DNA from 3 places in the Thioalkalivibrio sp. ALE9 genome. Region 2 is predicted to be linked to each of the others. Evidence: predicted binding sites of a transcription regulator. Region 2 holds the regulator's gene; each other region holds the start of a gene.
The links. The regulator sigma-54, encoded in region 2, starts transcription at its own class of promoters, with help from an activator protein. The targets are predictions, from matches to a motif close to TGGCANGNTNCNTGCTT.

Region 1 (10,404 bases), on a different contig from region 2:
CCCGCAACGCCGAACCATCCGTCATGGTGTGTCTGGACGGACGCCCTGCGCGCTGTCATTCCGGCCGGAGCGTTCGTACATCCTCTTTGCTGTGGAGTTTGCAACGCCAACAACAGCTCTTCTCCGTGTTCTCTGTGCCCTCCGTGGTGCAATCCGGCCTTGACCTTCTTCGTGCCTTCGTGCGCTTCGTGGTGAAAAAAGGGTTTTCGCCCGAAGGGTTACAATCTCCGTTATGAGCGATTCCCCCGAAGGTGATCTGTTCGGCCCGGATCCGGACATGGCGTCGCCCGAACCCGAACCGGAGCCGTCCCCCGCGGGCCCCGACCCGACCGCGCCGCTGGCCGAACGCATGCGTCCGGCGCGGCTGGACGAGATGGTCGGTCAGGACCACCTGGTGGGCCCGGATGCCGCCCTGCGCCAGGCGATCGAGCAGGGCCAGACGCCGTCGATGATCCTGTGGGGCCCGCCCGGCTGCGGCAAGACCACGCTGGCGCGGCTGGTGGCGGCGGCCGGGGCCCAGCGACTGGTCACGCTGTCCGCCGTACTGGCCGGGGTGAAGGACGTTCGTGCGGTCGTGGAGTCCGCGAAGGCGCGCCGGCGCAATGGGGTCGGCACGCTGTTGTTCATCGACGAGATCCATCGCTTCAACAAGGGCCAGCAGGATGCGCTGCTGCCGCATATCGAGGACGGCACGCTGACCTTCGTCGGCGCGACCACCGAGAATCCGTCGTTTGCCCTGAACAGCGCGCTGCTGTCGCGGGCGCGGGTGTATCGCATGGAGGCGGTGGGGGCGGAAGCGGTCGAGTCCCTGATCGAGCGCGCCCTGGAGGATCCGGAGCGGGGTCTGGGCGGGCGTGGCCTGACGCTGGACCCGGAGGAGCGTCAGCGCCTGGCGCGGGCCGCGGACGGGGATGCCCGGCGTGCCCTGAACTGGCTGGAGACCGCCTCCGACCTGGCCCGCGACGGGGCGATTACCGGAGACGCCCTGCGCGCGGTCATGGGCGCGCAGTCCCTGGCCTTCGACCGCCAGGGCGATGCCTTCTACGACCAGATCTCTGCCCTGCACAAGTCGGTGCGCGGTTCCGACCCCAACGCGGCGGTGTACTGGCTGACCCGTATGCTGGATGCCGGTTGCGATCCGGACTACCTGGGCCGGCGGCTGCTGCGCATGGCCTACGAGGACATCGGCCTGGCCGCAGTCGGGCTGGGCGCGCGGGTGCTCGCGGCCTGGCAGACCCTGGAACGCCTGGGCCGGCCGGAGGGCGACCTGGCGCTGGTGCAGGCGGTGATCGAACTGGCCGCCGCACCCAAGAGCAACAGTGCCTACGTTGCGCTGAACCAGGCGCGCGCGGCGATCCGCGAGACCGGGAGCCCGGGCGTGCCGCTGCATCTGCGCAACGCGCCGACCGAGCTGATGCGCGCGGAAGGCTTCGGGGCCGGGTACCGCTACGATCACGACGAGCCCGATGGCTTCGCCCGCGGGCAGGTCTACCTGCCGGAGGGTCTGGAAGACGAGCGCTTCTACAGCCCGCGCCGGGACGGCACCGAGCGCGCGCTGGCGGAGCGCCTGGACCGTCTGCGCGACGCGGGCGACAACCCCGGCGCGGAGGGCTGACCGGGTTGCGCATCCGGCATCACAAGCGGTGGCTGACGGTGGCGGCGATCCTGTTCGGCGTGTCGCTGGCGTGGATCCTGCTGACCACCGAGTGGCCGAGCCTTGGCTTCCCGCTGGGCGAGGTGGAGGCCTGGCTGCGGGGCTGGGGTGCGGGTGCCTATCTGGTATTCGTGCTGGCCTTCATGCTGCTGGCCCTGTTCCCGCTGCCCAGTACCTTCTGGATTCTGCTGGGCGGGGCGTTGTTCGGCCCCTTCACCGGCGCCGCCCTCAGCCTGCTGGCAGCGACCCTGGCGGCGGTCATTGCCTTCCTGCTGGCGCGTACCTGGCTGCAGCCCTGGCTGGCCCCGCGCATGGGGCCGCGCAGCACGCGGCTGCGGGCGGATGTGGAGGCCGAGGGCTGGCGGGTCGTGGCCCTGACCCGCCTGGTGCCAGTGTTTCCGTTCGCCCCGACGAACTATGCCCTGGGGCTGGTGCGTCTGCCGCTGCCGGTCTTCGCGCTGACCACCATGCTGGCCCTGATCCCCAGCCTGTTCGCCTATGCCTGGCTGGGGCACGCCACCCGGGAGATGGCCAGTGGCGCCGACAGCGGGGTCCAGCTGGGGCTGGCCCTGCTCGCGGTGCTGGCGCTGCTGTTGCTGCTGCCGCGCCTGGTGCGCCGCATCTGGCTGGGCCAGAAGACACTGCACACCGAGGCGCCAATGACTTCAGTGTCTCCCTCAGACCCAGGCGAGCAGGACCCCGAGGCCGAGGGCGAAGAACAGCAGGGCGGCGAGCGCGCGTAGCAGTCGCAGCGGCAGGTGGCAGGCGAAGCGCTGGCCCAGCCAGACGACCGGGGCATTCGCCAATACCATGCCGATGGTCGAACCGATCACGACCAGGAGCAGGCTGTCGAAGGTCGCGGCCAGCGCGCCGGTGGCGACCTGGGTCTTGTCGCCCATCTCGACCAGGAAGAACAGCACCGTGGTGGTCCAGAACACGCCGTGTTTCGACGCGGCCGGCAGCTCGTCCTCGCCATCCGGGACCAGTACCCAGGCGGCCATCACGATGAACCCGATCCCCAGACCCCAGCGCAGCCAGTCCTCCGGGATGCTGGCGCCGATCCACACGCCCACCAGCGCGGCCAGGAAGTGATTGGCCAGCGTGGCCACCACGATGCCCCAGATGATGGGCCAGGTCTGCTGGTAGCGGCAGATCAGGAGCAGGGCGAGGAGCTGGGTCTTGTCGCCCATCTCGGCGATGGCGACGATGACGGTAGAGACGAGCAGGGCTTCCATGACGGTCTTCCGGGCCGGGTGGGTGGGCAAGACACGTGACATCGCACCACCCACCCGGCCACGGATCGGGGCGCCATGCCACAGGTCTCGCGGGGCCCGGTGCCGCATCGGCGGCGGGGCTGTCTGCACCACGGTCCTCCGGGCGGAGGATCGAATCTGTTGATGCAGACCCCGGTGAGGCCAGGCCACCCGGGTCGCTACTCCCCTGAAGCTGGCCGGATTCTAGTCATCCCGGTCCGCGCGGGCAAGGACGATCGCGGCTCCGGGCTGCGGCGCTGACGAGGCTTGGGTAGCATGCGCGCGATGAAAACCTTCGTTCACTGGGTCGATCGGGCCCCCCTTTGGCTGTTCGCACTGCTGGTTGCGACCGTCGGCCTGGCCCCCTGGATCCCCGAGCCGCATGTCGCGGAGAAACTGCGCTGGCTGTTTGCCGGGGAACTTACCCGGCCACTCGACGTGCTCGACCTGGTCGTCCATGCCGTGCCCTGGCTGTTGATGGCGTTCAAGCTCTATCGCAACAGTCTCACCACGAAGGGCGCCCCCTGAGCCGATTGTTTCTCCCTGGCTTGTGGGAAATCGACGCGCCGCTTGCCGGCCGCTACCGTTTTCGCACCTTTTCAACCCCGGGAGACTCCCATGCGCTTTATTGTTGCCGTCACCGCCGGTACCGACGACCCGACCCGCGCCACGCTTGGCATGATTGCCGCCAATGTGGCCAAGCAGCAGGGCCACGATGTGACCGTCTGGCTGCAAGGCGAGGCCGTGAACATCGCCAACCGCAACGTGTACGACAAGATCGTTGGCCACAACATGCCGGCAATGAAGGACATCGTGGATTCGCTGGTGAGTGAAGGCGTCCCGTTCTGGGCCTGCGAGGCCTGCGCCAAGGGTCGCGACGTCGGCGAGCACAACTTCCTGCCGAACGCCGAGATGGCCGGCATGGGCCACTACGTCCAGGCCGTCGCCGAGTTCGACCGCTCCATGAGCTTCTGATCGGCCGTGCCGTTCCGCGGGCGGGGCGTGATGCCCCGCCCGTTTTTGTTTGTACCCCCGCTGTCAGTCGGTCGAACTGGCACATCGCATGCTTGTTTGTTCCGGGAGTGATTCACGGACGACGAGCATGACCCAGAACACATCCCCGAATTTTTCCCTCGAAGAGTCCATTGGCGATTTCCTGGTCGCCTCGCGCAAGTGCGAGGTGGTGAGCCTGGAGCGCCTGCTGGAGGCGGTGCAGCTGGTCGGGCGCATCCGCGCGCTGGTGCATGCCCTGCAGCGCGAGCGCGGGGCCTCCAGCCTCTGGATCGGGTCCGGCGGCCAGCGCTATACCCGCGAACTGGAGCAGTACCGGGCCGAATCGGACGCCGCCGCGGCCGCGTTCCGCGAGCACCTGGATGGCTGGCTGGCCCCGGACGCCTGCGCCCATGGCCGCAGTCGGCTGCTGGGGCGCATGGCGCTGGCGCTGCATGGCCTGTCCGGCCTGGGCAGCCTGCGCGAGGAGGTCCTGGAGCTGACCCTGAGCCCGATGGACTCGACCCGCGGCTTCAGCGAGCTGATTCGCGCCCTGATGGCCCTGGTGTTCGAGGCTGCGGATTCGGCGACCGATCCCGAGGTCTCGCGGGCCCTGGTGGCCCTGCTGAACTTCATGCAGGGCAAGGAACTGGCAGGGCAGGAGCGCGCGATCGGGGCCGCCGGGTTTGGCGCCGCGAACTTCGAGCCCGAACTGCGCCAGGCGCTGGTCCATCGGATCGATGCCCAGGAACGGGCGTTCCGCATCTTCTCCGAGTTCGCGGCACCGCCGGCCTGTGCCGCCTGGCGCGAGCTGCAGACGGCGGCCTTCGCCGCCGACATCGAGCGTCTGCGCCGCCGGGCCTGTACCGAGGCCTCCGGGCACCACGACCCCGCCCGGGCCGAGGAATGGTTTGCCTGTACCACCGCGCGCATCGACGCGATGAAGGAGATCGAGGATCTGCTGGAGATGCACCTGAACGAGTGCTGCTCGGCACGCATCACGGCGGATCGCGCGGACCTCGGCGCGGTGCGTGACCGGGTCGCGCAACTCGCCGAGTCGGAACTGCGCGACAGCGTCCCGTATGCGGTGTTCTTCGGCGCGCCGGAGGGCCTGGAGCCCGCGCAGGAGGAGGGCGATGCCGCACTCAACGTACCGATCGTCGGACACTCGGTGATGGACCTGGTGCAGCGCCAGGCGGCCCGGCTGCAGTCGGTGGAGGACGAGCTGCATGCGGCACGCCAGGCCCTGGCCGAGCGCAAGACCATCGAGCGTGCCAAGGCCCTGCTGATCCAGCACCGTGGCCTCAGCGAGGATCAGGCCTACAAGCTCCTGCGCCAGACGGCGATGAACCAGAACCGGCGCCTGGCCGAGGTCGCCGAGGCGACCGTCGCGATGTCCGATCTGCTGGGCAAGGGCGGCCTGTAGCCAGCCTTGGGAAAGGGATGCCGGTGGGGGTGCCCCTGTGGGAGCGGGCTTGCCCGCGAAGCCCCTGCCCGTGGCGGACACTGGCAGGGGCTTCGCCGCCAGGGCGGCTCCTACAGGTAGTGCACCAGCCCGGTTCATCTGCACCGCCAGCGCGCCCCAGGTTGGTGCCTCCGGGATCGGCTTCGGGACTTCGGGCTTCCCGCAAACGTTCGACCCGATGTTCGAAACCATCCGATTTTCCCGTGCCATGGCGCGATTGTGCCTCGCGGGGTCGATTCGTAACGGCGAATTGGCACACCTCCTGCAGGAGTATCGGTAAGACGAGCCAACGGCGGTTCGTCGCCTGACAACAGGGAGACCCGGTGACCGGGCCTCCGATGGGACTGGACAAAGGCGTCCATCACCCGGCTGCAAACGCGGCCGGGCTGATGCGGCGCCTTTTTTCGTTTTTGGGATGTGTTTGCTGACAAGGGGAGTGAACCCGCAATGACCGATCACACGAATGACACGAAAAAGACCGCCGGCCTGTCGCGCCGGCGCTTCCTTCAGGCCGGCGGCGTTCTGGCAGGTGGCGCCGCCTTGGGGATGCATCCGGACTTTTTCCGGGCGGCGGCCTATGCCGGGGGATCCGAAGGGCTGGAAAAGACCAGCCTGGAGTTCGGATTTATCCCCCTGACCGACTGTGCCCCGCTGGTCGTTGCCCAGGAGAAGGGGTATTTCGCGCGCCACGGTCTCGACGTCCATGTGGCCAAGGAGGCTTCCTGGGCCAATATCCGCGACAAGGTCTCCGTTGGGAGCCTGGATGGCGGGCACATGCTGGCGGGAATGCCGATTGCCGCGACGCTGGGCGTGGGTGCTACCCAGCGCAACACGATCACGGGGTTCAGCATGGACCTCAACGGCAACGCGATCACCGTTTCCAACGAGCTCTACGACCGGATGGTCGAGGCCGATCCCGAGGCCATGAACGAACGGCCGATTTCCGCGCGCGCCCTGAAGAAGGTCATTGATGCCGACCAGGCAGCTGGCCGTGCCCCGATGACCTTCGCCATGGTGTTCCCCGTATCCACGCACAACTATGAACTGCGCTACTGGATGGCCGCGTCCGGGATCAATCCGGATCGGGATGTACGCCTGGTCGTGATCCCGCCACCCCAGATGGTGGCCAACCTGCGCGCGGGCAACATGGATGGCTACTGCGTGGGCGAGCCCTGGAACATGCGTGCGGTGGACATGGGGATCGGCAAGACCCTGGTGACCAACTACGAGATCTGGAACAACAATCCAGAGAAGGTGTTCGGCGTACTCGAGAGCTGGGCGGAGAAACATCCGAATACGCACCAGGCCGCGCTGCGTGCCTTGATCGAGGCCAACGAGTGGATGGACAAGCCTGAAAACCGCGAAGAGGTGGTGCGCATCATTTCGGGCCGCCGTTTTGTCAACGCGCCCGAACACGTCGTCGCCATGTCGATGACGGGCACACTGCAGTTCACCCCGGACGGAGATCCCGAACCCTTCCCGGACTTCAACGTATTTCATCGTTACGCGGCCAGCTTTCCGTGGCGTTCGCACGCGGCCTGGTTCGTCACGCAGATGGCCCGTTGGGGGCAGTTGGAGGATCCGGTCGACATGCGTGCGGTTGCGGAGAAGGTCTATCGACCGGACCTGTACCGGAAAGCGGCCGCCGAGGTGGGTGTCGACTATCCGGAAATCGACTGGAAAAAGGAAGGCACCCGAGAGGATCACTGGACATTGGAAGAGGCCTCCTCGCCCATCGCGATGGGCCCCGATCGGTTCATTGATGGCCGGATTTACGATCCCGACGACCTGACGGGGTATGTCGCCGGATTCGACGTACATAGCCGCAAAGTCGCATTGGACGACCTTGCCGCGGCGAACGGATAAAGGAGGCCCCCGTGTCTACGAATTACGCCGACATGCGTCTCGCGGTGGATCGCGAGGTCGCTGACGATATCGAGGCCCGTACGGTTGCCGAAACGGTGGCCGAACCGGAACCGGATGCACGCGTGGGTACGCCGGGAGAGGCCGGTGGAGTGCACGATGACCGGTTCGAGGTGATGGCGGAGAAACTGCAGCGCTGGCTTCCGGTGCTGGTACTCCCGCTGGTCGCGTTCGCCCTGTTGTTGGGGGGCTGGGTCTGGCTCCAGTCCACGGTCGCTCCGGATCTCCCCACCCCGGGGCAGGTCTGGGCCGAGGCGGTCTATCTGCTTGGCAATCCGTTCTATGACTACGGCCCGAACGACATGGGGATTGGCTGGCAGGTGCTGTATTCCCTCGGTCGCGTCCTGGCGGGCTTCGGCCTGGCGGCACTGGTGGGAATCCCACTGGGACTGATGATGGGCGCGTCCCTCACGGCTCGTCGCGCCATCAGCCCGGTGGTGCAGCTCCTGCGTCCGGTTTCGCCCCTGGCGTGGCTCCCGCTGGGTCTGCTGGTGTTCCAGGCGGTCAACCCCTCGGCGATCTTCGTGATCTTCATCACCAGCATCTGGCCGATCGTGATCAATACCGCCGCTGGGGTGCAGGCGATTCCGCGCGACTACACCAACGTGTCCCAGGTTTTGCGCCTGGGGCGTCTGGAAGCGGCGCGCAAGATCCTGGTCCCCGCAACCATGCCCTACATCCTGACGGGTATGCGCCTCGCGCTCGGGATCGCCTGGATGGTGATCGTGGCGGCCGAGATGCTCACCGGTGGGGTCGGGATCGGATTCTTCATCTGGGATGAATGGAACAACCTCAATGTGGCCTCGATCATCGTGTCGATCTTCGTCATCGGCCTGGTGGGTATCGCCCTGGACGGCGCGGTCGGCCTGATCAAGAAACGCTTTGACTACGCACCCGCGTAAGGAGAGACCCATGAGTCACTATCTCAATCTCGACCATTTGGACATGACGTTCGCCACCCCGCGCGGGCCGCTCAACGTGCTCAACAACGTCAATCTGAAGGTCCAGCAAGGCGAATTCGTGTCCATCATCGGGCATTCCGGATGCGGCAAGTCCACCGTGCTGAACATCGTGGCCGGACTGCTGCGTTCCTCCACCGGGGGCGTTCTTTTGGAAGATCGCGAGGTGGTGGAGCCCGGACCGGAGCGTGCCGTGGTATTCCAGAACCACTCCCTGCTGCCCTGGATGACCGTGTACGAGAACGTACGTCTGGCGGTGGACAAGGTGCGCAGCGGGGCTGCCAGCGCCGAGCGTGACGCCTGGACCCTGGAGAATCTCGAACGCGTCCACATGACCCATGCCAGGGATCAGTACCCCGGCGAGACCTCCGGTGGCATGAAGCAGCGCGTGGGCATCGCCCGAGCGCTGGCGATGGAGCCGAAGGTCCTGCTGATGGATGAGCCCTTCGGTGCGCTGGATGCGCTGACCCGGGCGCATCTTCAGGACGAAGTGATGAGGTTGCAGGCCGAGCTGGGCAACACCGTGCTGATGGTCACCCACGACGTGGACGAGGCGGTGCTGCTGTCCGACCGCATCGTGATGATGACCAACGGCCCGGCCGCGACCATCGGCGAGATCCTGGAGATCGACCTGCCGAAGCCGCGCGAGCGCCTGGCGATGGCCGACAACGCCGAATACAACCACTACCGGGCCGAGGTGCTGCGCTTTCTCCACGAGCGCCACAAGAACCCCGAGTCGGAGGCCGCGTGATGGATACCGCGAACGACGAGCCGCGGCTGGTCCTGATCGGCAACGGTATGGCCGGGATGCGTACGGTCGAGGAGCTTTTGAAGCTCAAGCCGGACATGTACGACATCACCGTGTTCGGTGCCGAGCCCTGGGGCAACTACAACCGCATCATGCTCTCGCCGGTGCTGGCCTCGGAGAAGACCGTCGACGAGATCATGCTCAACGACGATGCCTGGTATGCCGAACGCGGCATCACCCTGCACAAGGGCAAGCGCATCGAGCGGATCGACCGCGTGAACCGGCGAGTGATCGCCGAGGACGGCACCGAGGCGCCCTATGATCGCCTGCTGCTGGCGACCGGCTCCGATCCGGTGATGATCCCGGTGCCGGGGCACGAACTGGAGGGCGTGGTCGCCTTCCGCGACATCCACGACGTGGACGCGATGCTCGCGGCCAGCCGCGCACACCAGCATGCGGTGGTGATCGGCGGCGGCCTGCTGGGCCTGGAGGCCGCCAACGGCCTGATGCGCCAGGGCATGGAGGTCACCGTGGTGCACCTGATGGACCACCTGATGGAGCGCCAGCTGGATGCCGAGGCTGCCGGGATGCTGCGCAGCTCGCTGGAGGAACGCGGCATGCGTTTTCGCATGGCGCACCAGACCGAGGCGATCCTGGGCGAGGACCGCGTCACCGGCGTGCGCTTCACCGACGGCAGCCAGATCGAAGCGGATCTGGTGGTGATGGCGGTGGGCATCCGCCCGAACACCGCGCTGGCCGAGTCCGCCGGGCTGCACTGCGAGCGCGGCGTGGTGGTAAACGACACCCTGCAGACCTATGACCCGTCGATCTACGCGGTCGGCGAGTGCGTGCAGCACCGTGGCGCCACCTACGGCCTGGTCGCGCCGCTGTGGGAGCAGGCGAAGGTCTGCGCCAACCACCTGGCCGAGTACGGCATCGGGCGCTACGAGGGCTCGATGACCTCCACCAAGCTGAAGGTGACCGGGATCGACCTGTTCTCCGCCGGCGACTTCACCGGTGACGAGACCACCGAGGACCTGGTGTTCAAGGATGCCGCGCGCGGCGTCTACAAGCGTCTGGTGCTGAAGGACAACCGCATCCAGGGGGCCGTGCTGTACGGCGATACCCTGGACGGCTCCTGGTACTTCCAGCTGATGCGGGACGCCACGCCAGTGGCCGACATCCGCGAGAACCTGCTGTTCGGCCAGGCGCATATCGGCGACTCCGGCCACGGCGACGAGGCCTCGCGGGTCGCGGCGATGCCCGACGAGGCCGAGATCTGCGGCTGCAACGGCGTGTGCAAGGGCGAGATCGTCCAGGCAATCAGCGAGCACAAGCTGTTCACGCTGGAGGACGTGCGTGCCCACACCAAGGCGTCGAACTCCTGTGGCTCCTGCACCGGGCTGGTGGAG
Region 2 (10,404 bases):
CCGGCGCGAGGCCAAGCCTGCGTTCGAGTGGTTCTACCGCCACATGTTCCAGCAGACCCTGCCGGTGCTGGAACGCCTGATCGAGGGCTACGACTACTACCGTTCGCTGGGCCGCTTCCGCCACCTGGTCAAGGCCGGGATCAACCTCAAGATCCTCGACATGCTGGGCATGACGCTGGTCGGCACGCCCGCCGAGTGTCGCGAGCGCATCGAGGGACTGCGCGAGGCGGGGGTCGACCAGGTCCTGCTCGCCTTCGGCGCCGGCGCCGTCCCGCAGGCCCTGGCCGAGGAGTCCATGGACTGCTTCGCGGAGGAGGTCATGCCCGCGTTCGCCGACCCCGCTCCAGCCGTCGCCCGCAGCGCGACCTGAGGGCCACACGGACCCATGCATATCGCCGTGACCGGCGCGGCCGGATGCGTGGGACAGGCCCTGCTGCCCGCCCTGGCGCGCGAGCCGGCGATCCTGCGCATCCTCGCGCTGGACCGGACTCCGCCGGCACTCCCCCCGCCGGGAGGCGCCGCCCTCTGCGAGGCCCGTGTGGGCGACCTGACGCGGCTCCGGCCGGAGGATCTGGCCGGGGTCGACACCCTGGTGCACCTCGCCTTCCAGTTGATGGGGGGCCACGGCCGCCGCCACGACCGTGCCTGGGTCCGGCAGCAGAATGTCGCCCTCAGTGATCAGGTCTTTCGGACCGCGATCGCCGCCGGCGTGCGCCACCTCGTATTCCTGTCCAGCGCCGCGGTCTACGGCCCCTGGCCGGACAGCCCGCAGCCCCTGACCGAAGACCACCCGACCCGACCGCGCTTCCCCTATGCGGAGGACAAGGTGGCCGTGGAGCAGGCCCTGCGCGCCCTCGCCCGCGAACACCCTGAATGCCGCGTGACCATCCTGCGTCCGCCCGCGATCGTCGGGCCGCATGCGCACCCGCTGCTGCTGCAGATCGCCCGCGGACGTTTCTATCCCGCCGCGGGCGAGCAGCCGGTGCAGATCCTGTGGGAGGACGACGCCGCGGCGGCGATCGCCCGCAGCGTGACCACCCGCACACAGGGCACCTTCAATCTGGGGGCCGAACCCGCCTGGTCACTGCGGGCCATGGCTCGCCACCAGCGGCGCTGGGGGGTACCGGTCCCCCTGGGACTGATCCGCGCCCTGCACCCGCTGGCCTGGCGCCTGAGCGCCCGCGCGGGCGACCCCGGGTGGGTGCGCGGGCTGGACGGCCCGCTGGTGCTGGACTGCGCCCGCGCTCGCGAGCAGCTGGGCTGGACCCCGCGGGTCAGTACCACCGCGTGCCTGGAGCGCCTGCGCCACTGACACAGCGCCCCAATCCGCTACAATCGCGGCCTGACCGTTCGGGACCCGTCTGCCCCATGGCCCTACCCATCGCCGCCGTCATCGTCGGCCTGATCCTGCTGACCTGGAGTGCCGACCGCTTCGTGTTCGGCGCCTCCGCCTTTGCCCGCGGGGTCGGCGTGAGCCCGCTGGTCATCGGCCTGACCATTGTCGCCTTCGGCACCTCGGCCCCGGAGCTCGTGGTCTCGGTCCTCGCGAGCCTGCAGGGCAACCCGGGCGTGGCGGTAGGCAACGCGATCGGTTCGAACATCGCTAACATCGCACTGGTGCTGGGGGCCGCCGCGGTGGTCGCACCGCTGGCGATCGGCCGCGGCATGGTTCGCCGCGAACTGCCGATCCTGTTGCTGGTCAGCTTCGGCGTCCTGCTCCTGCTGGTCGGCGGCGAGCTGGGCCGGATGGAAGGCATCGCCCTGCTCGCGGGACTGACCGCATTCACCGCCTGGATGGCGTTGACCGCCCGCCGCGCGCAACAGGCCTCGGGCGAGGATGCCCCCGAAGTCGTGCGCGGCATGGTGGAGACCATCCCGGACAGCGATCGCCTCGGTCCCGCGATTGCCTGGCTGGTGTTCGGGCTACTGCTCCTGCTGGCCAGCAGCCAGGCCCTGGTCTGGGGCGCGGTGGAAATCGCCGAACAACTGGGGGTCAGCGATCTGGTCATCGGCCTGACCATCGTCGCGATCGGCACCAGCCTGCCCGAGCTGGCCACATCGGTGGTCGCCGCCTTCCGCCGCGAGGCGGGGCTGGCGATCGGCAACGTGGTCGGCTCCAACCTGTTCAACCTGCTCGCGGTGCTGGCGGTTCCGGCCCTGATCGCGCCGCTGGCAATCGACGCCGACGTCCTCGCACGCGACTATCCCGTGATGCTGGCACTGACGGTGGCCCTGTTCCTGATCGCGCTGGGCCGCCGGGGACAGATCCTGCGCTGGCAGGGCGCCCTTCTCCTCGTCGCCTTCGCAAGCTACCTTGTCTATTTGGGAATTACGGCAACTGCATGAACTTCAACCCCGAAACCACCCGCAACCTGGCCCTGGCCGTCCTCAACGACGAGGCCGAGGCCGTGCACAACCTCGCCCGGCGCATCGACGACAGCTTCCTCGAGGCCTGCCGCTGCATCCTCGAGTGCAAGGGCCGCGTGATCGTCACCGGCATGGGCAAGTCCGGGCACATCGGCAGCAAGCTGGCCGCGACCCTGGCCTCCACCGGCACCCCCGCGTTCTTCGTGCACCCGGGCGAGGCCAGCCATGGTGATCTCGGGATGATCACCCGCGAGGATGTGGTCATCGCGCTGTCGAACTCCGGCGAGACCGACGAAATCCTCACCATCCTGCCGCTGATCCGGCGCCTGGGCGTGCCGCTGATCGCGATGACCGGCAACCCCGGCTCGCGCCTGGGCGCCGACGCCACCGTGCACCTCGATGTCAGTGTCGAGCGCGAGGCCTGCCCGCTGGGCCTGGCCCCCACCTCCAGCACCACCGCGGCGCTGGCGATGGGCGACGCCCTGGCGGTCGCGGTACTGGATGCACGCGGCTTCACCGCCAACGACTTCGCCCGCTCGCACCCTGGCGGCCGGCTGGGCCGGCGGCTGCTGGTGCATGTCGCCGACATCATGCACACCGGCGACGCGATCCCGCGCATCACGCCGGAGGCCCCGCTGAAGGACGCCCTGTTCGAGATCACCCGCAAGGGCCTCGGGCTGGTGATCGTGGCCGGCGCCGACGACCGCATCCAGGGCGTGTTCACCGATGGCGACCTGCGCCGCACCCTGGATGCCGGGCACAGCCTGGACGGCCTGACCATCGGCGAGGCGATGACCACCGGCGGCCACACCGCGCAGCCCGACTGGCTGGCGGTCACGGCACTCGAGACCATGGAGAGCCGGCGCATCAACGCCCTGCCGGTCACCGACGCCGACCAGCGCCTGGTCGGCGTGATCAACATGCACGACCTGCTGCGCGCCGGGGTGGCCTGATGAACCTGGATGCCGCGACCCTGCGCACCCGCCAGCAGGCCGTACGCCTGCTTATCCTGGACGTGGACGGCGTGCTGACCGACGGCAGCCTGTTCCTGGGCGATGGCGGCGAGCAGTACAAGGCCTTCAACAGCCGCGACGGCCACGGGATCCGCCTGGCGCTGGACGGCGGCCTCGACATCGCCATCCTGACCGGGCGCACCTCCGGGGTGGTCGAACACCGCATGCGGGACCTGGGCGTGGAGCACCTGATCCAGGGCCGCCGCGACAAGGGCGAGGCCCTGCACGAGTTGCTGCAGCGCACCGGCCATGACCCGGCGGAAGCCGCCTTCATGGGCGACGACATCGTCGATCTGCCGGCCATGCAGCGGGTCGGGCTCGGGATCGCGGTCGGGGACGCCCACCCGCTGGTATGCCGCCACGCCCAGTGGGTCACCGAGGCCCACGGCGGGCGCGGCGCCGTGCGCGAGGCCTGCGAGGGGCTGCTGGCCGCGCAGGACCGGCTGGACGCCCTGCTCGAGACCTACCTGAACGGATGAGCCGGCGGAGACGCAACCGGTACGGTCTGGCGCCGCCGTTGGTCCTGTTCACGCTGGCGTGCGCAAGCCCCGCAACCGCCGAGGTCACCCCGCCCGAGGGCGAGGTGACCCTGCAGATCGACGGATTCACGCTGCACGCCACCGGCGACGACGGTGAGCGGACCCACCGGCTGCAGGGCACCCGACTGCGCGAATTCGGCCGCGACGGGCCGCAGTGGGTGGATGACCCGGAACTCGACCTGTTCGCCGATGGCGGTATCGAATGGCGCTGGACCGCCCCGGCGGCCCTGCACCGCCCGGCTGACGAAACCCTGGACCTGGTCGGCCCCACCCACGGCGTACAACCAGCCCGCGGCGAACGCGTGCAGACGGTCATCGACTCGCGGGATGTACGTATCGCCACAGACACCATGGTCGCCACCTCGGACGCCCTCTCCACCCTGAACCAGCCCGGGCTGTTCCAGCGCGGCACCGGCCTGCGCGTGGACTCGCGAGCGGATACCATAGAGCTGTTCCATGACGTGTACTCGCTCTACAGCGAGGCGAGCGAGGAGGACCCCGCGCATGACCCCGATCCCGAATAGCCGCCGCCTGCCGGGCCTGCTTGCGGCGGCCGGCCTCCTCTCCGCCCTGCTGGCGACGCCGGCCCTGGGCCAGCAGGGATCGGGACCCTCGCTGCCGGTGGAGATCACCGCCGACCGCGCGGAGATGGACGAACGCCAGGGCCTGGGCACCTACACCGGGGACGTGATCGTGATCCGCGGCGACATGACGCTGGAGGCCGACACGGTCTACGTGCGCACCCGGGATCGTCGCCCTTACGAGATGGAGGCCCACGGCGAGCCGGCCCGCCTGGAATCCCCCGACCCCGAGACCGGCGAGATGCGTATCGCCACCGCGCTGCGCATCGACTACCTGCTGAACGAGGACCGCATGATCCTCACCGACCAGGCCCATGTGATCACCGCCAGCGAAGAGGCGCGCGGCAAGCGCATCACCTACGACCTGACCACCGACGTGATCGAGGCCGAACGCGGCGAGGGCGACAGCGAACGCGTACGTATCACCATCCAGCCACGCGACGACGAATGAACGCACCCGCCACCAGCCCGGCGCCGGAACCCGCCGAGGCCCGTGATCGCCTGATCGGGCGCGAACTGACCAAGCGCTACGGCCAGCGCACCGTGCTCGACCAGGTGGATGTCGACCTCGCACCCGGTGAAGTGGTCGGCCTACTGGGTCCCAACGGCGCCGGCAAGACCACCTGCTTCTACAGCCTGGTCGGGCTGATCCGCCCTAACGCCGGGCGCATCACCCTGGGCGGGCACGACATCACCCGCGCGCCCATCCACGTGCGCGCCCGCGCCGGTCTCGGCTACCTGCCCCAGGAGGCCTCGATCTTTCGCCGCCTGAGCGTGTGGGACAACCTGCAGGCCGTGCTGGAACTGCGTCCCGGACTGGACCGCCACGAACGCCGGCGTATCGGCGACGCGCTGATCGAGGAGTTTCAGCTCGAGACCGTGCGCCACAGCCCCGGGATCGCGCTGTCCGGCGGCGAACGTCGGCGCGCCGAGATTGCGCGGGCCCTGGCCGGTGACCCGCAATTCATCTGCCTGGACGAGCCCTTTGCCGGGGTGGACCCGATCTCGGTGGGCGATATCCAGGATGTAATTCGCCACCTTGCAGCGCGCGGCATCGGGGTTCTGATCTCCGATCACAACGTGCGCGAAACCCTCGGGATCTGCCACAGGGCCTATATTCTGAGCGAGGGGCGCCTGCTGGCCGCCGGGACACCCGACGAGCTACTGGCCGACCCCCAGGTGCGCCGGGTCTATCTCGGCGAGAATTTCCGCCTGTGATTCCGGCACGCGCACAACCCGCGCCGGTGCACAAACCACGAGGCAGCATTTAAGATCGCTCTTATGGTCACCCGCGACCCGCACAGCCAATGCTGAAACCCGGCCTGAATCTTCAGCTGGGTCAGACGCTCACCATGACCCCGCAACTGCAGCAGGCGATCCGCCTGTTGCAGTTGTCCACGCTCGAGCTGCAGGTGGAGATCCAGCAGGCGCTGGAGAGCAACCCCATGCTCGAACAGGTGGAAGACGAGGACGACATGGGCGGGGCCGAGCGCCTGGACGCGGAGGGCGAGGTGGTGGAAGGCGACCGCATGGAGGCCACTACCACCAGCGATGACGTGATTCCCGAGGAGCTCACCACCGACAGCCGCTGGGACGACATCTACGAACCGCCGCCCGCCCCCAAGGGCGTGGATGACCGCGACCCGCTGGAAAACACCAGCGACGACGACGGCGAGGGCCTGCAGGACCACCTGCTGTGGCAGCTGCACCTGAGCCACCTGACTCCGCGCGACCAGCGCATCGGCGCGGCCCTGATCGACGCGATCAGCCCCGACGGCTATCTCGAAGGCGACCTCGAGACGCTGGCCGAGACCATCAGCCGCGGCGAGGAAGAGCCCGTCGGCGTGGATGAGGTCGAGGCAGTCCTGCACTGGATCCAGCAGTGCGACCCCCTGGGCGTGGGCGCGCGCGATCTGCGCGAATGCCTGGAGATTCAGCTGCGCGAACTGGCCCCGGACGCCCCCGCCCGCGAGGCCGCCCGGGCGATCCTGGAACACGGCATGGACAGCCTGGGCAAGCGCGATTACAAAGCCCTGCAACGCCAGTCGGGTGTGCGCGACCCGGACGAACTGGCGCGCGCCCTGGACCTGATCCGCACCCTGAACCCGCGGCCGGGCGCGCAGATCAGTGCCGCCACCTCCGAATACGTGGTGCCCGATGTCTACGTGCGCCACACCCCGGAGGGCTGGCGCGTGGAGCTGAACCCGGAAATCGCGCCACGCATCCGTATCAACGACCTCTACGCCGGCATGGTGCGCCAGGTATCGGATGCCCGCGACAGTGCCTTCATGCGCGACCAGCTGCAGGAGGCGCGCTGGTTCCTGAAGAGCCTGCACAGCCGCAACGACACCCTGCTGCGCGTCGCCGAGGCGATTGTCCATCGCCAGCAAGGCTTCCTGGAACACGGCGAGGTCGCGATGCAGCCATTGATCCTGCGCGATATCGCCGAGATCCTGGAGATGCACGAATCGACCATCTCCCGGGTGACCACCCAGAAATACATGCACACCCCGCGCGGAGTCTTCGAGTTCAAGTATTTCTTCTCCAGCCATGTCGGCACCAACGACGGTGGCGAGTGTTCCGCCACCGCCATCCGTGCCATGATTCGCGAATTGATCGACGACGAACCCGCGAACAAGCCGCTCAGCGATGCCCGGCTCGCCCAGATCCTGGCGGACCGGGGCATCAATGTGGCGCGTCGCACCGTGGCCAAGTACCGCGAGGCGATGCACATCCCTTCATCCAGCGAACGCCGGCAGATGGCCTCCATGCCCACCGGCCACAAGTAACCAAGGAGTCCCGACCATGCAGATCAACCTGACCGGCCACCATGTGGACCTCACCGACGCCCTGCGCGACTACGTCAACGAGAAGTTCGCGAAGCTGGAACGCCACTTCGACAAGGTCATCGACGTGCACGTCGTGCTGACCCACGAGAAGACCCAGAACCAGTTCAACAAGGCCGAGGCGAATCTCCAGGTCAGCGGCAATCACATCCACGCGGAGGCCTCCCACGAGGACATGTACGCCGCCATCGACGCGCTGATCGACAAGGTCGACCGCCAGCTGATCAAGCACAAGGAAAAGGTCAAGGATCATCACCGGGCCGAGGGCGCCCAGCGCAACCGTGAGCAGGCCTCCTGACCCATGTCCATTGCCGAGCTGATCACCGCCGAGCGCATCCGCCTGGAGCCGGAATGCTCCAGTCAGAAGCGGGCCCTGGAGGCCCTGTCGGAACTCCTCGCCGGCGGCGGTGATGCCGGCGGACCGGGCAGCACCGCGATCTTCGAGGCCCTGTCCGCGCGCGAAAAGCTGGGCTCCACCGGCCTGGGCCATGGGGTTGCGATCCCCCATGGCCGCCTGGCCGATCTCGAGGCTCCGCGCGTGGCCGTCCTGCGCCTGGAGAGCGGCGTCGACTTCGACGCCATGGACCACGAGCCGGTCGATATCCTGATCGCCCTGCTGGTCCCGGAGGCCGCCACCAGCGATCACCTCGACCTGCTGGCCCAGCTGGCGCGCGGGCTTTCGCAACCGGACACCATTGCCGCCCTGCGCCGGGCCGGCGATGCCGCCAGCCTGGAACAGGAACTCGTCCGCCGCTTCCGCGAGGGCTGATCCCGTGCGCCCCGCACCCTGCCACGCCACCGATCCCCGCCGGCCCTGCTCATGAACGAGGCACTGGGCGAAGGCGGGATTGCCCGCGACATCAACGTGGAGAGCCTGATCCAGGCTATGGGCAACCGCCTGGATCTGCGCTTCGTGCATGGCGAGCACGCCGCCCCCGACCGCAAGCTGGTCGGCGAGGACGGGGATGACCTGCCACTGGCCGGCCACCTCAACCTGATCCGCCCCAACCGCATCCAGGTCATCGGGGACTTCGAGGCCCGCTACATCGCCGGCCTCAGCGACGACCAGCGCAACGACCTGATCCTGGAGATGGCCCGCACCGGCACCACCGCGGTGATCTTCGCCGAGGACACCTGTCCGTTCTCGGAGATGCCCCATGCCCCGCAGGAGGCGCTGCCGCTGATCCTGTGCTCCAGCACCAGCAGCCACGAGATCATCGCGCTGCTGCGCTACTTCCTGCAGCAGCGTCTGGCGCACTTCGAGGTGCGCCATGGCGTGTTCATGGAGATCCTCGGCATCGGCGTCCTGATCAGCGGGGCCTCCAGCGTCGGCAAGAGCGAGGTGGCGCTGGAGCTGATCTCGCGCGGGCACCGCCTGATCGCCGACGATGCCCCCGAGTTCGCGCGCATCGCCCCCGACATCGTGCGCGGTCACTGCCCGGCCCTGCTCCAGGACCTGCTCGAGGTGCGCGGGCTGGGGGTGCTGAACATCCGCGCGATGTACGGCGACTCCGCAATCAAGGGCGGCAAGTACCTGCGACTGATTATCGACCTGCGCGATCACGGCGAACCCTCACCGGTGCCCGACGACCGGCTGAACGGCCGCCGCGGCGAGATCGACATCCTCGGCCTGCGCATCCCGCTGATCAGTCTGCCGGTGGCGCCGGGTCGCAACATCGCGGTGATGATCGAGGCCGCCGTGCGCAACCACATGCTGCACATGCAGGGCTACATCGCCGGGGATGACCTGCGCGCCCGCCAGCGCCGGCAGATGAGCGGCGAGGCCGAGGAGCCGCCCTACCACCGGGCCGTGCCCGCCACGACCGTCCCCAACCCGGACCCGGAGGGCTGAGTCCGCCATGCGCCTGCTGATCGTCAGCGGTCTGTCCGGATCCGGCAAGACCGTGGCCCTGCACACCCTGGAGGACGCGGGCTATTTCTGTGTGGACAACCTCCCGCTGCCGCTGCTGCCGGATCTGATCCGCCAGGTGCGCCAGGGCCACTACGACACCGAGGGCGATCGCCATCTGGCGGTGGGCGTCGACGTGCGCAGCGGGCTGGAGGCCCTGAAGGGGTTTGCCAGCCTGCTGGCCGGGCTACGGGCGGAGGGCCTGCAGGTGGAGGTCCTGTTCCTGCAGGCCTCAAGCGACGTACTGCTGCGGCGCTACCACCTGACCCGGCGGCGTCACCCGCTGGCGCGCGATGGCGTGCCCCTGGTGGAGGCCATCGACCGCGAACGCGAGTGGCTGGGCCACGTCGCGGCGGAGGCCGACCTGACGGTGGACACCTCGCGGCTGTCGATGCACGACCTGGCCCGTACCCTGCGCGACCGCATGGGCGAGCGCGGAGAGCACGAGCTGTCCCTGCTGTTCCAGTCCTTCGGCTTCAAGCACGGCGCGCCGATGGACTCGGACTTCGTATTCGACGTGCGCTGTCTGCCCAACCCCTACTACGAACGCGAGCTGGCCGGCCTGACCGGCCGCGACCCGGCCGTATGCGAGTTCCTCGAGGGGCACGGGGAGGTCGCGGCCATGTTCGACAGCATCCAGGGCTTTCTCTCGCAGTGGCTCCCGCGGCTGCTGGAGGACCACCGCAGTTACGTGACGGTCTCGATCGGCTGCACCGGCGGCCGACACCGCTCGGTATACCTGGTCGAACGCCTTGCGGGGGCGTGGCGGGACCGGGAACATGTTACTGTTAGCACCCGTCACCGCGAGCTGGGCAAGCAGTAACCACGAAGCGCGGGGGCAGGCCCCTACGGAACCCGCAATTGGAGCAGATCCATGGGCGTTGGTCTCATTCTGATCACGCATCAAAACCTGGGCGACACCCTCTTGCAGACCGCACAAAGCATGCTTGGCGGCCTGCCCGATGACTGCGAGTCCATGGCGATGTCCCAGAACGACGACCCCGACGAGGTCCTGGCCCGCGCCCGCGAGCGCCTGACCACTCTGGACAGTGGCGCCGGGGTACTGATCCTGACCGACATGTTCGGTTCCACCCCCTCCAACGTCGCCAGCCGAGTGGCTCGCGGGGCCAACGCGCGCGTGATCGCCGG
Region 3 (10,404 bases), on a different contig from region 2:
AGCGGGCTGGACGACCTGCCGCGCTCGCTCCTGTGGTATCGCCAGCAACTCCAGTGGATGGGGGGCATGGGCATCATCGTGCTGGCGGTGGCCATCCTCCCGCTGCTGGGCGTCGGCGGGATGCAGCTGTTCAAGGCCGAGACCCCGGGGCCGATCCGCGACAATAAACTCACCCCGCGCATCGCCGAGACCGCGCGCAACCTCTGGTACATCTACCTGGGCCTGACCGTGGCCTGCGCGCTGGCCTACTGGGCTGCCGGCATGGATGCCTTCGATGCCGTCGCGCATGCCTTCTCCACCGTGGCAATCGGCGGGTTTTCACCTTATGACGCCAGCATCGGTCATTTCGATTCGGTGGCCATCGAGATCGTCGCCATTGCCTTCATGGTGCTGGCCGGGATGAACTTCGCCCTGCATTTCCTGGTACTGCATCGGGCGACCTGGAAGCCCTACCGGCGCGACGAGGAGCTGCGCGCCTATCTGCTGGTGCTGGGTTCCGCAACGGTGCTGGTGGTTGCCTTCATGCTCTGGAGCGGGTTTACCGATCAGCTCGGGGATGCGCTGCGGCGCGGGATCTTCCATGTCGTGTCCATCGCGACCACCACGGGCTATGCCACGGATGCCTTCTATCTGTGGCCCGGTTTCCTCCCGGTACTGCTGATCTTCCTGTCGTTCATCGGCGGCTGTACCGGCTCCACCGGCGGCGGCATGAAGGTGGTGCGCGTGCTGTTGCTGGCCAAGCAGGGCCTGCGCGAGATCAAGCGGCTGATCCATCCGCATGCGCGGATCACGGTCAAGGTGAACGGCAAGGAGGCACCGGACCGCGTCGTGCAGGCGGTGTGGGGCTTTCTCGCGGCCTACGTGATGGTATTCGTGGTGATGATGCTGGCGCTAATGGCGTCGGGGCTCGATCAGGTCACGTCGTTTTCCGCGGTCGCGGCCACGCTGAACAACCTCGGCCCCGGGCTGGGTGAGGTCGGGCCCAATTTCCAGTCAATCAACGATTTCAGCAAATGGGTTCTCGTGCTCGCCATGCTGATGGGGCGGCTGGAAATCTTTACCGTGCTGGTGCTTCTGTCGCCCGCCTTCTGGCGGCGTTAGCCTGAACGCATCGTTTGACCGGCGGCGCGGGAGGTGCCCCATGAGCGACATGATCGAACGTTTCCAGAACATGCTCGATGGCGGACAGGACTCCGCCATGTTGCGTTTCTCGCTGGGCAACGCCCTGGCGACCGACGGTCAGCTCGAGGCCGCCGTTCCGCACCTCGAGCGCGCATTGGAACTGGACGGCGGGTACTCCGCGGCGTGGAAACTGCTGGCGAAGACGCTGGTCCAGCTCGAGCGCCCCGAGGCGGCGCTGTCCACCTGCGAGCGCGGCATTCGCGTGGCCACGGAGAAGGGCGACCTGCAGGCGGTGAAGGAGATGGAGGTCTTCGCCAAGCGCGCCCGCAAGCAGCAGGCCGCCACGGACGGGCCGGGCGACGGCTCCGGGGGCGCATGAGCGCAGCCGACGACGATCGAAGCCGGAGCGAGGACGCCGGCGCCTACCAGGCCCCGCTGACCGCGGCCCACTTCGCCCCGCGCTACTGGGGCAGCTGGCTGCTGCTGGGCCTGGCGTGGGTGCTGCAGGAATTGCCGCGCCCGGCCGTGCGTGGCCTGGCCCGTGGCCTGGGCCGGCTGATCCGGCGCTTTGCCGGGCGCAGCCGCGCGGTGGCCGAACGCAACCTGGAGCTGTGCTTCCCGCAGCTGAGCCCCGCCGAACGCATGCAACGCCTGGAGGCCTATTACCGCTACCAGGCACAGACCGTGCTGGACTATGGCCTGTTGTGGTTCGGCAAGCCGGGGCAGCATGCCGCGCGTATCCGCATCGAGGGCCTGGAACATTACGAGCGCCTGAGCTCGGCCGGCATCCCGGTGATCATCCTCGCGCCGCATTCACTGGCGCTGGACTACGGCGGCGTGCGCATGAGCCAGATGTTCGATGGCGTGTCCTTCGCCAAGCCGATGAAGAACCCGGTGCTGGAGTGGATCAACCACCGCAGCAGGACGCGCTACTCCGGCGACATCTTCGCCCGCGATCAGGGCCTGCGCCCGGCAATCCGCCAGCTCAAGCGCGGGCGGTTCTTCTATTACCTGCCGGACGAGGACCTGGGCGCCGAGGGCGCCGTCTTCGTCGACTTCTTCGGCGTGAAGAAGGCCACGCTGACCGCGCTGGCCCGTCTGACGCGCATGTCGAAGGCCGCGGTGCTCCCCAGCTTCGCCTGGTACGACCCCGCGGCGGATCAGTACGTGATGCGGCTGTGGCCGCCGCTGGAGGACTATCCCGCCGGCGACGACGAGGCGGATGCCCGACAGATGAACGCAGCCGTGGAACGCGGCATCGAACAGGCCCCCGCGCAGTATCTGTGGTCCATGCGCCTGTTCCGCACCCGCCCCGCCGGCGAGCCGCGCCTGTACCCCGACCGCAAGCGCTGATCACGCGGCGATGCCCGAGGGCGATACGATCCACAAGCTGGCGGCGGCGCTGCGGCCCATGCTCGAGGGGGTGGCGCTTGGCCGGGTCGCCACCCGAGCGCGCCGGGGGGATCCGTTACTGGAACATGGCGTGATGACCGCGGAGGCCGTGCAGGCCCGGGGCAAGCACCTGCTGCTGGACCTGGAGGCGGCGGACGGGCGGCGCTGGCAGTTGCGCAGCCATCTTGGGATGTACGGGACCTGGCACCAGTATGCGCCGGGCGCGGCGTGGCACAAGCCGGCGGCCGGGGCGTGGGCGGTGCTGGGCCTGCCGGATCGCGTGCTGGTCTGTTTCCACCCGCGTGAGCTGCAGTGGCGTCCGCGCGCGGACGGCGCACGGGACGTTCCCCGGCTGGATGCGCGGGTGGGCCCCGACCTGCTGGACCCGGCGATTGACCTGGATGCGGTTGTTGCCAGGGTACGCGATCGTGCCGATTCAGCCCGCCCGATCGTGGATGTGCTGCTGGATCAGTCCCTGGCGGCGGGGATCGGCAACATCTACAAGTCCGAGGTGCTGTTCCTGCAGGGGTGCCATCCACTGCGTCCTCTGGCACAGGTGCCGGAGGCCATGCTGCGCGGGTTGTACCGCGATGCCGAGCGCCTGCTGCGGCGCAATGTGAAGCCGGGGCCGCGGATTACCCGTGAGCGTGCGGAGGCGGGGGCGTTTCTGAACGTCTACGGTCGTCGGGGTGAGCCCTGTCACCAGTGCGGGGCACCGGTCGAATATGCCCGACTGGGCGAGCACCTGCGTGCGACCTACTGGTGTCCGGTCTGCCAGCCGGGGAACCCGTAGGCCCCCGCGGCATCCCAAAAGGATATGAATGATGCACGGCTCCTGGCCGTGCCGCCCAAGTCTCCAGCGGTATCCCGCCCCGCAGGCATCGCATTTTCCAAGGAGGTGAACCATGCAGACGCGCACGATGAAGACGAGCCGCCTCACCCTGGCGCCCGTGCTGGCCGGTCTGGTGATGGCCTGTACCGGATCCTCCGGGGTCTCGGCCGAGGGGCTCGGTGCCGGGGAGCACGGCCTGCAAGCCAGTGTGCTGCATGAGGGGCTTAATCACCCCTGGGCCATTGCGTTTCTGCCGGAGGGCGGGGCCCTGATCAGCGAGCGCCCGGGCACCCTGCGCTGGTTCGAGGACGCCGGGTCCTTCGACGGCCGGGGCGAGTTGGTGTCCGGTGTTCCGGGCGACCTGCAGGCGCGCAATCAGGGCGGCCTGCTGGACCTCGCGCTGCATCCCGACTTCGCCGAGAACCGCTGGCTGTACTTCACCTATTCCGCAGCCGTGGATGGCGGGCTCACCACACGCCTGGCGCGCGCACGTTTCCAGGACGGTGAGCTTCAGGGTGTGGAGACGCTGTTCACGGCCGAGCCGGGCGTCTCCGGGGGGCGCCACTTCGGCAGCCGCATCGTGTTCGATGACGCGGGCTACGTGTATATCAGCGTGGGGGATCGCGGCCAGCGCGATCATGCCCAGGACACCTCGACCCATATCGGCAGCATCATCCGGCTGCATGACGACGGGCGCGTCCCGGACGACAATCCGCTGGTGGATGATGCCGATGCCCGCCCCGAGATCTGGGCCTGGGGGGTGCGCAACCCGCAGGGCATGGTGATGGACCCCGAGACTGGCACCTTCTGGCAGAACGAGCACGGACCGCGCGGGGGCGACGAGGTGAACATCATCGAGCCCGGGCTGAACTACGGCTGGCCGGTCATTACCCACGGCCGGGAGTATGCCGGCGGGCAGGTCGGCGAAGGCCTGACCGAGAAGGAGGGGATGGAGTCGCCCCTGCATCACTGGACGCCCTCCATTGCCCCCTCGGGCATGGCGATCCTGCGCGATCCCGCCTTTGCCGACTGGGACGGCGATCTGCTCGTGGGCGGGTTGGCTCATCAGACCCTTCGTCGGCTGACCTTCGAGGGGCGCGAGCTGGTCAACGAGAGCGAGGTGCTGCCGGATTTGAACCGCCGCGTGCGGGACGTGCGCGTCCACGATGGGGCGATCTACGTGCTTACCGACCACAACCCGGGGGAGCTGATCCGGCTCGCCCCGGCCGACTGACGGAGCCGCCGATGTTCGCCTTTTCCGAGCCGCGCATGCCGACCCCCGAACAGGCCCTGCCCGGGCGCGACGAGCCGATGCCGGTCCCCGAGCGCCACATGGTTCTGGGGACGCCTCTGGCGCCACCGTATCCCGAGGGTATGCGGGTGATCCACTTCGGCATGGGTTGTTTCTGGGGTGCCGAGCGGTTGTTCTGGCAGCAGGAGGGCGTGTATTCCACCAGCGTGGGCTACGGCGGGGGCTACACCCCGAACCCGACCTATCGCGAGGTCTGCAGCGGCCAGACCGGGCACACCGAACTGGTACGGGTGGTGTTCGACCCGCGGAAGGTCTCGCTGGACGCCCTGTTCCGCATCTTCTGGGAGGGGCACGACCCGACCCAGGGTATGCGCCAGGGCAACGATGTCGGCACCCAGTACCGCTCGGCAATCTACACCACCGACCCTGAGCAAACCGCGGCTGCCGAGGCCAGCCGCGAGCGTTTCCAGGCCGCGCTGGACGCCGCCGGGCGTGGGGCGATCACCACCGAGATCGCCGAGGGCCCGGCGCACTACTTCGCCGAGGACTACCACCAGCAGTACCTCGCCAAGGTCCCGAACGGCTACTGCGGCCTTGGCGGCCTGGCCGTGCCCTATCCCACCTAGGTCGAAAGGCGTTTTTTACCACGAAGCGCACGAAGGCACGAAGAAAGGCCAGGTCAAAAGCGATTCACAGGAAGGTTTTAAGACCGGAAGAAGGCTGATGCGACGGCCTCCAGCAGCACGTTGATATGGTGCCTTGAGCGACCGTCACGCACTCGACCCTTCACCTGCAAACCTTCTCTTCTTCCAGACTTCCTGTGAATCGCCTTTCTTCGTGCCTTCGTGTGCTTCGTGGTGAAATCAGGTCTTAGTGTCTGCGGGTGGCGGCCTGGATGAGGGCGCGGAACAGGCGCTGGTGGCGGCGTTTCTGTGGGAGGTATTCGGGGTGCCACTGCACGCCGATGCACCAGTCGTGTTCGGCCTCGATGGCCTGGACCACGCCGGTCGATTCGCGTCCGGCGATCTTGAGGTCCCGCCCCAGGTCATTGACGGCGTGGTTGTGGAGCGCGTTCACGTGGAGCGTCGTGTCGCCCAGGATGTTGGCCAGAAGGCTGCGCGGGTCCAGCTCCACCGGCTTGACCGGCAGCAGGCTGCGGGCCTGCGGGGTTTCCACGTAGAACTCGGCCAGGTCGCGATGCAGGGTGCCGCCACGTACCACGTTGACCAGTTGCATCCCGCGACAGATGCCGAGGATCGGGCGGTGCTCGTCCAGCGCGCGATGGATCAGGGCCTTCTCCAGCCGGTCGCGGTCGGTGTCCAGTACACCGCCATGGGACTGGAACAGCCGGCGCAGTAACCACAGGGCCGGGTAGAATAGATAGCCGATCAGGCGCTGCGACAGGCGTCGCTCCGCCTGCCGGATGGCAGCCGCATCCGGTCCCTCGGGGAGGGTCTCGCCGTAGAGCTCGGGATCCACATCCGCCCCGCCGCCCACCACCAGACCATCGAAGCGCCGGTGACCGCGCGGCTTGCCCGGGCGCAGCCGCAGCGGACGGCCGCCGGCGCGCCAGACCGCGAGCGCTGTAAACAGCCAGGCGGGCCCGCCGCCCTGGTCGGGTCCGGTAATGGCGATCACCGGGCGGCGTGGACGCGGCGGTGCGGTATCGGCCACGGTATCGGTGGTCGTGCGGTCGGGCTCAGAACCAGTCACGGAGGCGCTGGCTCCAGTCGTCGGCCCAGCGGCCCAGGGCCTGGCCGGGGCGTTCCAGATATTCCCGCGACAGGCGCTCCAGGCGTTCCGGGTCCGCCGCCAGGCGCTCGACCTCGACCCAGCCGTTGAACGGCCGCGCGAGGCTCCAGTCCGGGTCGTCGATCTCGCAGTTCGGCAGGCGATAGTGGAAGGCCGGCCGCGGCTTGATCAGTTCGTGCTCCACGGGGGCCGCGTCGATCCGCCCGGGGTCCAGGTGGGCGAACAGCGGCAACAGGTCCAGCGGGCGGTTGCGGGTCGGGTTGTGCGCCAGGTAGGCGTCGATCAGGCCCTCCCGGTCGGGACGAAAGTCCGGGTCCAGCACGTAGCGTACAAACGGGCCGGGGAAAGACCGAATGTAGGGCGACAGGCGCCGCGCCAGGTCGATGGCGCCCGCCGCAGTGAGCACTTCCACCATCAGCAGGAAACTGCGCAGGACTGCCAGAAGCCACTCGGCATCGGTGCGGTGCACCTCGATATTGATCTGCAGCCCGAAGGCATAGAGAAACGAGCGTTCGGTACCCAGTGCGCCGGCCTGCTGCAGGGCGGCGCGCACCCGGTCCAGGCGGGGAAGGTCAGCCGTCGCGATCGGCGGCGCCACGATCTCGTGCGGGACCAGGCGGCCCGCGGCGTCCGCGAGCCAGCGCTCCAGCGCGGCCTCGTCGGAGTCGTCCAGCTCGATGCCCAGGCGCGCGAGGTGTTCGCGGTAGCCGCGGTCCTTCAGTACCCGGGCGTCCAGCTCCAGTTGGAAGTCGCCGACGTCCGTGTCGCGTACGTGGAAGACGAAGGCGTTGTCCGATTCGACGTGGCCCCCGAACTCGCCTTTCACGGTCTCGGCCATCGTCTCCAGCGACACCCCGGCCATCTCGATCTCCACGCCGATGCGTCGGGGCTCGCCATCCGGGTTGGCGGGCCAGGGGAGTTCGTGAAAGGGCTCGCTCATGCGTGTCTCGTAGTGATCGGGAGGCACCATGATAGCGGCTCGGTGTACCTCGTGCGGCCCGGGCAGTAGGATAGGCGCCGACCCACAGGAGCCCGCCGAACCCATGGATCGAATCTATCTGCGCGACCTCGAGATTGACGCCGTTGTTGGCGTCTACGACTGGGAACAGCGCATCCAGCGCCGCCTGCGATTCGATATCGAACTGGCGGCCGATACCCGCATCGCCGCCTACTCCGGCGAGATCGGCGACACCGTTGACTACGAGGCGGTGGCCAACGCCGTGCGTGCCATCGTCACGCGCGAGCCGCATGCCTTGCTGGAATCCCTGGCCGAGGAGATCGCCGAGGCCCTGATGGCCCAGTTCGGCACGCCGTGGCTGCGCATCAAACTCGGCAAGCCCGGTGCCGTGCCCGGCGTGCGCGAGGTCGGCATCGAGATCGAGCGCGGCAGCCTTTCCTCGTAGACCCGCGCCGGCCACGGGGCGCTGTCCCGGCCGGCGCCATCCCCATGCCGTGCTGTGTCGTCGCGAGGCGACGTGGCGATCCGCAGGGCAGGGAGGTGTTCGCCGTGCGTCCCGCATGGCCGCGTGTGCGCTCGCCGCGCCTGTCCCAGCCCCGATTTGCCTCTCCGACCCCGCCACTTGCCGAAGGACTGAACCTTCCTGAATCCCGGACATGGTTCACAGTCCTCGGTCTCCGCACGTTTTTGGTGCGTGTGCACTTTTAGTGCGCACCAAATAAAGGCAAAAGCCCGTGGTTGGGCCGCAACAGGTGTTGCGAAAAGCCGATTTTGCTCCCTTTTGGTACTTGGCACAGCCCGTGCAAGGACCGGGTGTCGACTACGCGACACTCGATTGACCAATCTGGGAGATGACCAACATGAAGAAGTTCACCCGTTCCGCGCTGGCCGCTGCTGTCCTCACCGTAGGCTCCACCGGTGGCGTCGCCTTTACCTCCACCGCCGCCGCGGAGCTGTCCGTGAACATCGGCGCGGTGTCCAATTACTACTTCCGTGGTTTTTCCGAAACCGACGACGGTGCTGCCGTTCAGGGTGGTATCGATTTTGAGCACGACTCCGGCTTCTATGTCGGTACCTGGATGTCCAATGTCGATTTTGGTGATGACACCAGCTACGAGCTCGACCTCTACGCCGGCTTTGCCGATGAGTTCGCCAATGGGTTCGGCTACGACGTCGGTTACATCTATTACGCCTATCCGGATGCCCGAGACGATACCGGTTCCCTGAGTGCCGACTTCGGCGAGATCTATGGTGAAGTCAGCTTCGATACCGGCGTTGTGGGACTGTACGGCGGTATGGCCTACGTCGTTCACGACAGCGATGACTCGGCCCTGGAAGACGACGACATGTACTTCTACGCCGGCCTGGATGTCCCGTTCATGGACGTCTACAGCGCCGGCTTCCTGGTAGGTCGCACCCGCTTCGACGATTCCAGCCTGGACAACTACACCCACTACACCGCCAGCCTGACCCGCGACGCGGGCGACTGGGGCGAGTTCAGCTTCAATCTCGAGTATGTCGACGAGACCGACGAAGACCTGGGCGCCTGGGTGGGCTGGTCCAAGACCTTCTGATTCCGCATTACCGCCTAAAGCAACAGCGGGTCCGCCAGGTGGCGGGCCCGCCCACAGGAGTCTGACATGAAGATGATTACCGCCGTAATCAAGCCGTTCAAGCTTGATGATGTTCGCGAGGCGATCTCGGAGATCGGCGTACAAGGGATGACCATGACCGAAGTAAAGGGTTTTGGTCGCCAGCGCGGTCATACCGAGCTCTATCGCGGTGCCGAGTACGTGGTCGATTTTCTGCCCAAGGTGAAACTGGAAGTGGCTGTCGACGAGAACTTGGTCGATCAGGTGGTCGAGGCCATTTCCAAGTCTGCCAGCACGGGCAAGATCGGCGACGGCAAGATCTTTATCACACCGGTGGAGCAGGTCGTGCGTATTCGCACGGGCGAGACCGGCCCGGAAGCCCTTTAAGGCCTCCGTCTTCCATCGAATGAGGAATTTCAATCATGGAAATTGAACAGCAAGTTGTCGAACTCGCCTACGCAATGGACACCTTTTACTTTCTGGTGGCCGGCGCGCTGGTGATGTGGATGGCCGCGGGCTTTACCATGCTCGAGGCCGGGATGGTTCGCACCAAGAGTGTGGCCGAAATTGCAACCAAGAATATCGCCCTGTATTCGATCGCCAGCATCATGTACATGCTGATCGGCTACAATATTATGTACAGCGACGGCCTGAGCTCCATCATCCCGGGCCTGGGCTTCCTGATCTCGGGCGACAACGCGGTCGCGGACGTACTGGGTAGTGGTGGCGACATCTACTACTCCGATCGTGCCGACTTCTTCTTCCAGGTCGTGTTCGTGGCCACCGCGATGTCGATCGTGTCGGGTGCCGTGGCCGAGCGCATGAAGCTGTGGGCCTTCCTGGCCTTCGCGGTCATCCTGACCGGCTTCATCTACCCGATCCAGGGCTTCTGGAGCTGGGGTGGCGGGATCCTCGACCAGATCGGCTATCTGGACTACGCCGGTTCCGGCATCGTCCACTTCACGGGTGCCGCTGCCGCGCTGGCCGGTGTGCTGCTCCTCGGGGCGCGCAAGGGCAAGTACGGCAAGGATGGCCAGATCAACGCGATCCCGGGCTCCAGCATGCCGCTGGCCACCCTGGGTGTGCTGATCCTGTGGCTGGGCTGGTTCGGCTTCAACGGTGGTTCCGAGCTGAAGGTCTCGGACATCGAGTCGGCCAATGCCGTGGCCGCCGTGTTCGCCAACACCAACCTGGCCGCGGCCGGGGGTGTGGTCGCCGCGCTGATCACCACCCGTCTGGTGTTCGGCAAGGCTGATCTGACCATGGCGCTGAACGGCGCGGTCGCGGGCCTGGTGTCCATCACCGCCGAGCCGCTGATGCCCAGCCCGTTCCTGGCGATGATCATCGGTGCCATCGGTGGCGTGATCGTGGTGTTCTCGATCGTCGCGCTGGACAAGCTGAAGATCGACGACCCGGTCGGCGCGATCTCCGCGCACGGTACCGCCGGTATCTGGGGTGTGTTCGCGGTGCTGCTGTCCAACCCGGATGCGACCTTCGTCGCTCA

Region 1: D106_RS0108820 (CmpA/NrtA family ABC transporter substrate-binding protein) is a predicted target of sigma-54. The motif match lies at 5,614-5,630, and genes of this name have one in related genera.
Region 3: D106_RS0107265 (TorF family putative porin) is a predicted target of sigma-54. The motif match lies at 8,098-8,114, and genes of this name have one in related genera.

Annotation. Positions count from the first base shown of each region.
Region 1 is NZ_KB898126.1:163,366-173,769, forward strand. Features, by position in the region: gene D106_RS0108785 (replication-associated recombination protein A) at 233-1,615, shown strand; gene D106_RS0108790 (TVP38/TMEM64 family protein) at 1,621-2,397, shown strand; gene D106_RS0108795 (TMEM165/GDT1 family protein) at 2,332-2,889, opposite strand; gene D106_RS0108800 (hypothetical protein) at 3,193-3,435, shown strand; gene D106_RS0108805 (DsrE family protein) at 3,526-3,882, shown strand; gene D106_RS0108810 (nitrate regulatory protein) at 4,010-5,323, shown strand; gene D106_RS0108820 (CmpA/NrtA family ABC transporter substrate-binding protein) at 5,810-7,228, shown strand; gene ntrB (nitrate ABC transporter permease) at 7,240-8,187, shown strand; gene D106_RS0108830 (ABC transporter ATP-binding protein) at 8,198-8,995, shown strand; gene nirB (nitrite reductase large subunit NirB) at 8,995-10,404, shown strand, end outside.
Region 2 is NZ_KB898129.1:74,936-85,339, forward strand. Features, by position in the region: gene D106_RS0110635 (LLM class flavin-dependent oxidoreductase) at 1-370, shown strand, start outside; gene D106_RS0110640 (NAD-dependent epimerase/dehydratase family protein) at 386-1,312, shown strand; gene D106_RS0110645 (calcium/sodium antiporter) at 1,369-2,346, shown strand; gene D106_RS0110650 (KpsF/GutQ family sugar-phosphate isomerase) at 2,343-3,320, shown strand; gene D106_RS0110655 (HAD family hydrolase) at 3,320-3,859, shown strand; gene lptC (LPS export ABC transporter periplasmic protein LptC) at 3,898-4,443, shown strand; gene lptA (lipopolysaccharide transport periplasmic protein LptA) at 4,424-4,951, shown strand; gene lptB (LPS export ABC transporter ATP-binding protein) at 4,948-5,718, shown strand; gene D106_RS0110675 (RNA polymerase factor sigma-54) at 5,808-7,289, shown strand; gene hpf (ribosome hibernation-promoting factor, HPF/YfiA family) at 7,306-7,644, shown strand; gene D106_RS0110685 (PTS sugar transporter subunit IIA) at 7,648-8,115, shown strand; gene hprK (HPr(Ser) kinase/phosphatase) at 8,167-9,198, shown strand; gene rapZ (RNase adapter RapZ) at 9,206-10,078, shown strand; gene D106_RS0110700 (PTS sugar transporter subunit IIA) at 10,130-10,404, shown strand, end outside.
Region 3 is NZ_KB898125.1:71,466-81,869, reverse strand. Features, by position in the region: gene D106_RS0107310 (TrkH family potassium uptake protein) at 1-1,101, shown strand, start outside; gene D106_RS0107305 (tetratricopeptide repeat protein) at 1,142-1,501, shown strand; gene D106_RS0107300 (lysophospholipid acyltransferase family protein) at 1,498-2,475, shown strand; gene D106_RS0107295 (DNA-formamidopyrimidine glycosylase family protein) at 2,486-3,307, shown strand; gene D106_RS0107290 (PQQ-dependent sugar dehydrogenase) at 3,420-4,580, shown strand; gene msrA (peptide-methionine (S)-S-oxide reductase MsrA) at 4,592-5,224, shown strand; gene D106_RS0107280 (gamma-glutamyl-gamma-aminobutyrate hydrolase family protein) at 5,469-6,311, opposite strand; gene D106_RS0107275 (amidoligase family protein) at 6,298-7,320, opposite strand; gene folB (dihydroneopterin aldolase) at 7,394-7,753, shown strand; gene D106_RS0107265 (TorF family putative porin) at 8,169-8,882, shown strand; gene D106_RS0107260 (P-II family nitrogen regulator) at 8,949-9,287, shown strand; gene D106_RS0107255 (ammonium transporter) at 9,323-10,404, shown strand, end outside.